DNA from 2 places in the Bacillus sp. CPT56D-587-MTF genome. Region 1 is predicted to be linked to the other one. Evidence: riboswitches for the same ligand, from Rfam matches in the RefSeq annotation. Region 1 holds a riboswitch; the other holds the start of a gene.
The links. Region 1 has a riboswitch for S-adenosylmethionine ahead of AC3WVZ_RS27460 (bifunctional O-acetylhomoserine aminocarboxypropyltransferase/cysteine synthase). Riboswitches for the same ligand answer to the same signal wherever they lie in the genome.

Region 1 (5,919 bases):
TTATGGACGCTATCCGCTCTCTTCCAAAATATATAACACTTATTTGCGGAAATCTATTCGTTGGAGCTGGAATTGGTCTTTACGTCTCTACAAACCTTTGTGCAGCGCCTCAAGAAGCTTTCGTTTTAACGGTTGCCGAGAAGAAAAAATGGACGTTTAGAAGAACAGAGATTTCATTAGCCTTTTTATTTTTAACGTTAAGCTTTTTATTAGATGGACCTATCTATTTTGGAACAATCATCTTATCCTTTACAACAGGCTGGATTATCCAAGCATTTATTCAAGTTGGTACGCAGATTTTAAATAGAAAAGAGCCTATTAAGCAAGCTGCTTAATAGGCTCTTTCTGTTTTATGGTAAGAGATACTACTTAGCATCCCCTTCAATTCGATAGTTCGCTTTCAAACAATCTATTTCTTCATACCCTTGCAACGTATGTAGAATATAATCATAATCAGCAAGAGACGCACGATGCGTTACAATTACAATTTCAGCCTTTCCTTTCTCTTCAAGCGGCATTTGAATAATTTTCTCAAAGCTAACTCCGCGCTCAGAGAACAATGAAGTAATTTTTGCAAATACACCAATTTCGTCTTTTACATGCAGTCTTAAAAACTTTTTCACGACAATTTCGTCTGGCTCTTTTAATACTTTTTGATATTGTGGGACTACAGCACTATTTCCTGTTACCCCTAATCTAATATTTTGCATTACAGCAACTAAATCCGAAACAACAGCTGTCGCTGTCGGTAAACTTCCTGCGCCTGGTCCATAAAACATCGTTTCTCCAACTGCTTCACCGTACACATACACAGCGTTATATTCATTTTGTACTGCCGCAAGAGGATGTGTATTTGGAAGTAAAGTTGGTTCAACTGTAACCTCCAATTTTTCACCATCTCGTTTTGCAAGACCGATTAATTTAATTGTATAACCTAAGCTCTTACTGTATTCAATATCTTCCTCTGTGATAGAGGTAATCCCTTTTACTTTCACATCTCCAAGCTCTACATTTGTAGAGAAACCGAGGGTAGCTAAAATCGTCATTTTTCTTGCTGCATCTAAACCTTCTACATCTGATGTTGGATCTGCTTCTGCAAATCCAAGTTGTTGGGCTTCTTTTAACACGTCGTTATATGCTCTCCCTTCGTCTGACATTTTCGTCAAAATAAAATTTGTTGTTCCATTTACAATTCCCATTACTTTCGTAATAAGATCTGAAGAAAGTCCTTCTACGATACTGCGTAAAATTGGAATTCCCCCTGCCACACTCGCCTCATAGAATAAATCAGCCTTATTATCTTTTGCTGTCGCTAATAATTCAGCTCCATGTAATGCCATTAAGTCTTTATTTGCAGTTACAACATGCTTTCCGCTTTTTAAAGCTTGTAAAATATATGATTTTGCATCATCAATGCCACCCATCACTTCAATGACAACATCAATATTTGGATTATCTAAAATTTCATTTGCATCTTGTGTTAATAGAGTAGAAGGTACCTCTACCTCTCTCTCTTTCTCAATGTTTTGCACTAATACTTTCGTTACCTTCACTGGACAACCTACTTGGTGTATGAGTCGTTCTTGATGATCCGTAATAATACGAACCACACCACTGCCAACTGTCCCAAGACCTAATAACCCAACTTGAATTTCTTTCATAGTACTGTCCACCCCTCAAAAATTGTGTTTAGATGAAATTATATGAGTAAAAAATCTGAAAAACAATGTATTTTGAACATTCGGAAAAATAAAGGTTAATCTTTACAAGGAAAACGTTGCCACGTGTTACACAATCTTTCTTTACAATATATAAGGGGTTTCTTGATACACGTAATAATTCAACCAATTAGAAAACAATAAATTACCATGACTCCTCCACCTAACAAGCGGCTTTTCATCTGGATTATTATGTTTAAAATAGTTTTTTGGCACATCAATATTTAATCCCTTGTCACGATCTCGTTCGTATTCTTGTTTTAACGTCTCACAACTATATTCGCTATGTCCAAGAGCAAACACTTGCCTTCCTTCTGGCCCAATAACAAGGTGAACACCTGCTTCTTCAGAGTTTGCTAACAATGTTAATTCTTTCACTCCTCTAATATCATTCTCTCGTACTTCTGTATGACGAGAATGCGGAGCAAAAAACAATTCATCAAATCCTTGTAATAATTTCACATGTTGCTCGCAAACTTCATGTTCAAATACACCAAACATTTTTTCCTTAAGGGGATACTTTGGAACACCATAATGATAGTACAAGCCAGCCTGTGCCCCCCAGCAAATATGGAGCGTAGATGTTACATTCGTTTTTGAATACTCCATAATATGTTTAAGCTCTTCCCAATAATCTACCTCTTCAAAAGCAAGGGTCTCCACTGGCGCTCCTGTAATAATGAGCCCATCAAACTTTTCATTTTCAATATCACGAAACGTTTTATAAAAGCTTGTTAAATGTTCTTGCGTTACATTACGCGATAGATGTGATTCCATATGAAGCAAATGAACATCTAATTGTAACGGTGTGTTTCCAATTAAGCGAAGTAATTGCGCCTCTGTGTCTTGCTTCGTCGGCATTAAATTTAATATAGCAATTTTTAAAGCACGTATATCTTGTGTTTCTGCCCGCTCCTTCGTCATTACAAAAATATTTTCTTTTTGCAACACTTTGCGAGCCGGTAAATCTTTATCAATTATGATCGGCATGTGTTTTGCCTCCAACTAGAGCTGCTTCCAAATCTGCAATAATATCAGAAACATCTTCTATACCAACCGATAAACGAATTAAATCAGATGTAACACCCGCTAAACGCTGATCTTCAGCATTTAATTGTCTATGCGTCGTACTAGCAGGATGTATAACGCAAGTTCGTGCATCAGCTACGTGCGTTACAAGAGTTGCTAGTTTTACATTTGCGATAAATTCTTTTGCTGCTTCTAATCCGCCTTTAATACCGAAAGTTAAAACACCACTAGCACCTTTTTTCAAGTACTGTTGTGCTAATGAGTAATTTTCATTACTATCTAAGCCTGGATAATTCACCCATTCAATACGTTCATGATTAGCAAGCCACTTAGCAACTGCAAGAGCATTTTCACTATGACGTTCCATTCGTAAATGCAATGTTTCTAAGCCAATATTGCTAATATATGCATTGAATGGGCTCATACAATTTCCATAATCTCTTAATAGCTGAACACGTGCTTTCACAATATACGCTGCTGCACCAAAGTTTTGAACGTAACTTACACCGTGATAACTTGGATCTGGTTCAACAAGCTCAGGATACTTTCCATTTGTCCAATCAAAGTTTCCACCGTCAATTACAATACCGCCTAAAGAGCTCGCATGCCCATCGATATACTTCGTCGTAGAATGAACAATAATATTTGCCCCATGTTCAAATGCCTGGCATAAATAAGGAGTTGCTAATGTATTATCAACGATAAAAGGTACCTCTAATTCTTTAGCGGCAGCTGAAAATTCTTTAAAATTTAAAACATTCATCGCTGGATTTCCTAACGATTCTGCATAGATAAGTTTCGTCTTGTCATTAGCAAGCGCCGTGATTTCATCTGCCGTTAAATTTGGATTAAAGAACGTAACATCAATGCCAAGCTTACGTAAACTCACCCCAAATAAATTAAACGTTCCCCCGTAAACAGTTGAAGAGCAAAGTAAATGGTCTCCACTACTACAAATATTTAAAACTGCGAGCATAATAGCTGCTTGCCCAGAAGCCGTTGCAACAGCTCCTACACCGCCTTCTAAATCTGATAATTTCTGCTCAAATGCTGCTAGAGTAGGGTTTCCAATACGTGTATAAATATATCCTTCTGCCTCTAAGTTAAATAGAGCTGCTAAATCATCCGAAGTATCGTATTTATACGTTGTGCTTTGATAAAGTGGTAAAACACGTGGTTCACCATTCTTTGGCGTATAGCCACCTTGCACACAAATTGTTCCTTTTCCCCATGATTCTCCCATCTCTCATTCTCCTTTCTTTTATACAAAATAAAAAACTGCCCCTTTCCTGAAAACAAGAAAGGAGCAGTTTGAAAACACGCTCTAAAGGCTCTTTCTTATCTCTCAGGATTACTACCTGCAGGATTTGGCACAATTCCGTTATACGGCTGTTGCCAAGGTTTCATCGGGCCTGTCCCTCCACCTTTTCTTGATAAGACTATGCAATTACCGTTGATTTTATAGCAATAATTTCCTAATGTCAAACAGTTTTTCTGAATGTTCTAAAATAAATGTTAACAGTTTCATATAAAGCAACAAAAGAAATATATTCTAGTCTATTTCAAAAAAGACCTTTAAAAACCTCAAATCAGTCTATAAAATTAAATAAGTAATTTAACCTATAAATTCAAATTCCCCAAAAGTTAGCCTATATGTTGAATAGGCCATCTTCTCAAAAAGATACTATATATATTCAATCCATTTTTCACTAGTATATTTCACTTTTTTCCCTACTAAGATTTACATAACGGAGGTATAACATGACAAATAAAAAAGATATGCATTACATACTTGCTCTATATGGCATTCTTCTAGGATCTATAGTAGGAGCTACAGTCTGGTTATTTTTAGTCACAATAAATATTGGAATCCACTTTATTTGGGGATACTTGCCTGAAGTTCTCTCTTTTCCCTCTTATTACACCCTTTGCGTAACAATAATTGGCGGGGTCCTTGTTGGTCTATCACAAAAACATTTCGGTACATACCCACGCCTTATGCCTGAAGTAATGGCTGAATATAAAAAAACTGGTCGAATCGAATATCGCTTTGTCCATCGGGCTACTTTAACAGCGATTATTGTTTTAATTTTCGGTGCTAGTCTTGGTCCAGAAGCCGCACTAGTTGGAATTATAGGCGGACTGTGCACATGGGTAGGGGATCGCTTTAAATTTGCCTTAAAGGGTATGAATGAGCTAACCGAGATCGGAATTGGCGCTACTTTAAGTGTCATTTTTAACGCACCATTATTCGGTTATTTAGCACCAAATGAAAATGAGGGGGAACAAATTGCTGCTTTTTCTAAAGGAAAAAAAGCGATTGTATACTTAGCTACTACTTTCGCAGGTTTTTCTGTTTATTTACTACTGAGTAAACTTGATAATCGTGGATCCTTTATTGTTGATTTCGGGGAAGGTACACTTTCTTTCAATGAATGGATTGCATTTCTTCCACTTGCTAGTATCGGTGCTATAGTTGGTTTCTTTTATTTCAAGTTAGAATTCACATTAGAAAAGTTAATTCACCCTTTTAGAGAATACAAGCTGACACTCGGAATTATCGGTGGTATTTTATTAGGAATTGCGGGAACCTTTCTTCCGTACACATTATTTTCAGGGGAACATCAATTAAAAGAATTAGTTGTTGAATGGAGCCATTTATCTTTTTGGATACTACTTCTTTCAGGGATTTTAAAGTTGTGCATTACTGCCGTTTGTTTGAACACAGGGTGGCGAGGTGGACATATCTTCCCAATTATATTTTCTGGGTCAAGTATCGGATACGCTGTAGCATCTATTCTTCCTATAGATCCAGTAGCATCTGTTGCCATCGTAACAACAGCAATTTCAAGCTATGCGTTACGAAAGCCAATAGCTATAACATTACTATTACTTATGTTTTTCCCGCTTAATTTACTATTGCCCATGCTTGGTGCAGCTGCTATCGGGAATGCCTTTCCACTCCCAAAACATAACGAAAATAAAAATTAATAAAAATAGGCAGTGGGGACGAAAGCTCCACTGCCTATTTTTTTATTACACATGCTGCTTCAATAACGCTTCCAACTCCTCAAAATTATGCACTTCATATGTCGGTATAATCCCACTATCATTTAATTTCCTTTCTGGATTAAACCAACAAGTATCAATTCCCGCTACATATCCACCTTTA
Region 2 (5,919 bases), 1.4 Mb from region 1:
GTTCTTTCACCTACAAATAACGGTCTCATAGACTCATCATATTGCAGTGCTTCTAATCCACTAATTCCATGTCCTTCTCTCTCATGATGGTCACGAGGCCTAAGAGATGCTAGCGCGGATTTCATTGCTTTTATATGTTCTGGTGTCGTGCCACAACAACCACCAATAATATTAACCCATCCTTCTTCAGCAAATCGCTTCACCTTTTCAGCAAGAGAAGATGGAGATTCATGGTAATGTCCATCTTCATCAGGAAGACCTGCATTTGGATAACAAGAAATGTAACACTCCGATAAATCAGATAGTGAACGAATATGGTCCCTCATAAACTCCGGACCAGTCGCACAGTTTAACCCAACAGATAATGGTTTCATATGTTCTACTGATAAATAAAAAGCTTCAATTGTTTGCCCAGCCAGAGTCGTTCCCATTGGCTCAATCGTTCCTGAAATCATAATAGGAACCGTTTTTTTCAGTTCTTCAAAAGCGGCTTGAATTCCAATATAAGCTGCTTTCACGTTACGCATATCTTGACTCGTCTCAACGAGTAATACATCAACTGCTCCTTTTAATAATCCTCGTGCCTGCCTTGTATAAGCCTCAATCAATTCTTCAAAAGTCACACCACCTGTAACACTAATTGCTTTCGTTGTTGGTCCCATCGCTCCCGCAACATATACTTCCTTCCCGCTTTCTTTAACAGCTTGCTTCGCCAAAAGTGCTGCCTTTTCATTTAGTTTTTCATCTAAATGAGACAGATCATAATCACTTAGTACAATATTCGTTGCCCCAAATGTATTTGTTTCAATAATATCCGCTCCAGCTTCAATATAAGCTTTATGAATCTTTAAAATAACGTCTGGTCTTGTTTCCACTAAATATTCATTACAGCCCTCGTACTCTTCTCCTCCGAAATCTTCAGCAGTTAAATCCTCTTGCTGAATCATTGTCCCCATTGCACCATCTAATATTAAAATGCTATTTTTTAATTTTTCTTCTATACACTTCATCAATTAATACCTTCTTTCACTTCTTGCTTTTCTCTTACATATTTAACAAGATGTTCTGTAATTTCATACTTTAAAAATGGTGTAGTAAGATAAATACCATTAAAATATTTCATCGCTGCGTCGACCAATTCTTGTGAAATGCGGATCCCTTCCTCAATTGCTGCCTCTTTCGTTTCATGTCCATCCATTCTCTCTCTTATTTCTTCAGGAAGAGTAATACCCGGCACCTCAAAATGAAGAAAATCTGCATTCCGCTTACTTACTAACGGCATAATTCCAATAAAAATAGGTTGTTCCAAATGCTTTGTCGCTTCATACACTTCTTCAATTAACTTGATATCGTAAATTGGCTGAGTTAAAAAATACTCCGCTCCAGCATCTATTTTTCGTTCCATTCGCTTAACCGCTGCTTTTAAGTGCCTCACGTGAGGATTAAATGCGCCGCCTACAGAAAACCTTGTCGCCGGTCCAATTGATTTCCCTAAAATTGAACGTCCATCGTTCATTTCTTTAATCATTTTAATAAGCTCAATAGAGGATAAATCATATACAGAAGTGGCACCGGGAAAATCACCAACGCGCGCTGGATCACCAGTTAAAGCTAACACTTCTTCCATCCCTAACGCCGATAAACCTAACAAATGAGATTGTAGTCCAATGACGTTATGATCTCTACACGTTAAATGCGTCAATACTGGGATATCATGCTTCGTTAATAACGCACCCATCGCCATATTAGAAACACGAGGCGATGCTAATGAATTATCTGCTAGAGTAATAGCATCTGCTCCCGCTCTTTTTAACGCTCTTGCTCCTTCAAAAAAACGCTGTGTATCTAACGTTTTCGGTGGATCTAATTCCACTACAACTGTCGTTTGTTTTTTCGCTTTCTCTGCTAGAGTGACGTGAGCCTTCGAACGTTTCTCATGCGTATGAACGACTTTCGGCCTTTGAATCGTGTCTTTTTCTATTACAGGGGTAATATTCGCAACAGCGCGCTTCATACTTTGAATATGTTCTGGAGTCGTACCACAACAACCACCCAATAACCGAATACCTTGCTCAATAAATCTCGGTGTCATCGCTTCAAAATAAGCTGGGCTTCCCTCATATACGTAACGTCCATCCACATAATTCGGGAGGCCTGCATTTGGGTATGCTGATAAATAGCCATTTTGAGGAATCGATATCATTTTGAAAGCTTCCGTCATATGAAGCGGCCCTAGTTGACAATTCAATCCAACAACATTTGCACCGTAATCTATAAGTTGCTTTAATATTTCATTGACATCATTTCCATTTTGAGTCGTACCTGCTTCATGTAACGCTAATTGCGCAACAATTGGAATATTCGTTTGCTTACGCAATACTTTAACGGCATGAAGTAATTCAAATTCATCGTAAAAAGTTTCTAATAGTAATCCATCAACCTGTTCTTCTAGTAAAGCCCCTGCCTGTTCAAGTAACATAAACTCTCTTTCCATATCAGTCGTTGTAACAGCTCCGATATGTTTCATACCACCAATTGTTCCTAAAATTGCATTTTTATCTGTCACAGATGCTTTCGCCAGTTTTACTGCCGCTCTATTAATTTCTGTAACTTGATTTTCTAAACCATACATACGTAATTTCGCCTCATTTGCTCCATACGTATTCGTTTGAATTACATCTGCTCCAGCAGCTACATATTGTTTATGAATCGATATAATTAAGTCTGGATCAGATACATTCAATTCTTCAAAGCTACTTTGCAAACCATGTGAATGCAATAACGTCCCAACCGCACCATCACCTATTACAATTCCTTTTGATAATAAATCTAGTAATTTCACGACTCTCCCTCATTTCTATCAATATAAAAACCCCCTCTTCACTTTGAAGAGGGGGACATAATCGTTCCTCCTCTTATTATGCAAAACATTCGTTTTGCAGGTATTAGCACCGTTTCAAACATTTCGTTTGAAGGTTGCCGGGTTTCACAGGGCCTTTCCCTCCACCGCTCTCAATAAGAGTTGTCTTTATTATTTTATTTATGTAGCTAAAAGGAAATGCGTTCCCCTTTTAACAATGTTTGTTAATTTTTTAATAAATTTAGCATGCACAAAAGTAAAAGTCAATGACACTTGCGGAAAAATAAAAATTATTTAAAATAAAGTTGCAATTCAGTTATATTTTATTGTAAAGTTAAAAACATAATAAAAATTTCATACGAACATTCTTATCTAGAGAGGTAGAGGGACTGGCCCTGTGACGCCTCAGCAACCATTAACATTTTGTTAATAAGGTGCTAATTCCAGCAAATTGTGAAAGATTTGACAGATGAGAAGAAGACTCTATTCAAACCGAAAGCCTTCTTCTTAGAAGGCTTTTTTTATTTTATATTCACTTAATGTTTCAATTTAAAAAGGAGGAATTTTCATATGTCAACAATCGAAACAAAACTAGCACAAATCGGAAATCGCAGTGAAACTACAACCGGAACGGTTAATCCACCAGTTTATTTCTCAACCGCTTATCGTCACGAAGGAATTGGTAAATCTACTGGCTTTGACTATTCACGAACTGGCAATCCAACTCGAGGTCTTTTAGAACAGGCGATCGCAGACTTAGAATATGGCGAACAAGGTTATGCCTGTAGTTCAGGGATGGCGGCTGTTCTCCTCGTCCTTTCTCTATTCCGCTCTGGAGACGAACTTATTGTATCTGAAGATTTATACGGGGGAACGTATCGATTATTTTCTGAGCATGAAAAAAAGTGGAATGTTCGATGTAGATACGTAAATACACAGTCTATTAAACAAATTGAGCAAGCTATCACAACTGAAACGAAGGCTATTTTCATAGAAACTCCAACTAATCCATTAATGCAAGTTACTGATATTGCTGCTGTCGCAACTGTAGCGAAAAGGAACGGACTACTCCTTATTGTAGACAACACTTTCTACACACCTTATATACAGCAACCATTAACAGAAGGTGCTGACATTGTACTTCATAGCGCAACGAAATATTTAGGGGGACATAACGATGTACTAAGCGGGCTTGTCGTTGCAAAAGGAAAGGAACTTTGCGAGGAAATCGCTCATTATCATAATGCATCAGGTGCAGTTTTAAGCCCATTTGACTCATGGTTATTAATTCGCGGTATGAAAACGTTAGCGCTTCGCATGAGGCAACATGAAGAAAATGCGAAAGCAGTTGTTGCGTATTTAAATGATGAAGACGGGGTGACAGATGTATTTTATCCAGGAAGAGGCGGCATGATCTCATTCCGCCTTAAAGATGAAGCTTGGATTAATCCATTCTTACAATCTTTATCCTTAATTACATTTGCCGAAAGTCTTGGTGGTGTAGAAAGTTTAATGACTTATCCAGCAACGCAAACACATGCTGATATTCCTGAAGAAATTAGAACAGCAAACGGCGTATGCAATCGTCTTCTTCGATTCTCAGTTGGCATTGAAAATAGTAACGATTTAATTCAAGACTTAAAGCAAGCAATTAAACTCGTAAAAGAAGGTGTAAGAATATGAGCTATTCTATAGATACACTCTTACTACACAACCAATATAAACACGACTCGCAAACAGGCGCTGTGAACGTTCCTATTTATAACACATCAACTTTTCACCAGTTTGATGTAGATACGTTCGGAAAATATGACTATAGCAGGTCAGGAAATCCAACTCGTGAAGCTCTTGAAGATATCATTGCTTTATTAGAAGGCGGAACAAAAGGATTCGCCTTTGCATCAGGCATTGCAGCGATTTCCACTGCATTCCTCCTTCTTTCACAAGGTGATCACGTACTCATTTCAGAAGATGTGTACGGAGGCACTTACCGAGTGATAACTGAGGTACTCTCCCGTTACGGTGTTTCACATACATTTGTTGATATGACCAATTTAGAAGAAATAAAACAAAACATTAAACCAAATACAAAGCTCTTTTATGTAGAAACACCTTCTAACCCACTTTTAAAAGTGACAGATATTCGCGAGGTTTCTAAACTCGCAAAATCTATTGGGGCTCTTACTTTTGTTGATAATACATTTTTGACACCACTATTCCAAAAACCACTTGAACTTGGAGCTGATGTCGTTCTTCATAGTGCTACAAAATTTATTGCTGGTCATAGTGATGTTACTGCCGGATTAGCAGTAGTAAAAGATTCAGAACTCGCTCAAAAGCTTGGATTTTTACAAAATGCATTCGGTGCTATTTTAGGACCTCAAGATTGTTCTCTCGTACTTCGCGGTCTAAAAACATTGCATGTACGCCTCGAACATTCAGCTAAAAATGCCAATAAAATCGCACATTATTTACAAGAGCACTCTAAAGTAAAAAATGTCTATTATCCGGGATTACAAACTCATCTCGGATTTGATATTCAACAATCTCAAGCAACATCAGCTGGAGCGGTCTTATCGTTTACTTTGCAGTCAGAAGATGCACTCCGCAAATTTTTATCAAAAGTAAAATTGCCTGTTTTTGCAGTTAGTTTAGGAGCTGTAGAGTCAATTCTTTCTTATCCAGCAAAAATGTCACATGCAGCACTGTCGCAAGAAGCTCGTGATAAAAGAGGAATCTCTAATTCATTACTTCGGTTATCAGTCGGTCTTGAAAATGTTAACGATTTAATATCCGATTTTGAAAATGCCCTTTCTTATGTAGAAGAACCTGTAAATGCATAGAGAAAAAGAAGATATGAGATTAGGTTTTCATATCTTCTTTTTATGCGGTTTAGCTATATTCATTTGAATTTCTTCTTTTCTTATAGTCCATAAAAAATAAAAGTATATCATCTATTTCTAAATAATGGATTAATTGATATATTAAGAAATAAAAAGGGGTGAAAATAATGGATACTTGTGCAGATATTTTAATCGTTATCGATTTACAAAATGGCG

Region 2: it holds a riboswitch for S-adenosylmethionine, as region 1 does, so the genes downstream of both, metI (cystathionine gamma-synthase/O-acetylhomoserine thiolyase) here and AC3WVZ_RS27460 (bifunctional O-acetylhomoserine aminocarboxypropyltransferase/cysteine synthase) in region 1, are expected to answer to the same signal.

What each region holds. Positions count from the first base shown of each region.
Region 1 covers NZ_JBYTEF010000001.1:5,285,941-5,291,859, reverse strand. The annotation lists gene AC3WVZ_RS27475 (YczE/YyaS/YitT family protein) at 1-335, shown strand, start outside; gene AC3WVZ_RS27470 (homoserine dehydrogenase) at 366-1,661, opposite strand; gene metA (homoserine O-acetyltransferase MetA) at 1,803-2,708, opposite strand; gene AC3WVZ_RS27460 (bifunctional O-acetylhomoserine aminocarboxypropyltransferase/cysteine synthase) at 2,692-3,990, opposite strand; SAM riboswitch class I at 4,083-4,187, opposite strand; gene AC3WVZ_RS27455 (chloride channel protein) at 4,509-5,738, shown strand; gene AC3WVZ_RS27450 (YjjG family noncanonical pyrimidine nucleotidase) at 5,784-5,919, opposite strand, start outside.
Region 2 covers NZ_JBYTEF010000001.1:3,875,189-3,881,107, forward strand. The annotation lists gene metH (methionine synthase) at 1-1,010, opposite strand, end outside; gene AC3WVZ_RS19975 (bifunctional homocysteine S-methyltransferase/methylenetetrahydrofolate reductase) at 1,010-2,842, opposite strand; SAM riboswitch class I at 2,913-3,022, opposite strand; SAM riboswitch class I at 3,226-3,336, shown strand; gene metI (cystathionine gamma-synthase/O-acetylhomoserine thiolyase) at 3,431-4,543, shown strand; gene metC (cystathionine beta-lyase) at 4,540-5,703, shown strand; gene AC3WVZ_RS19990 (cysteine hydrolase family protein) at 5,871-5,919, shown strand, end outside.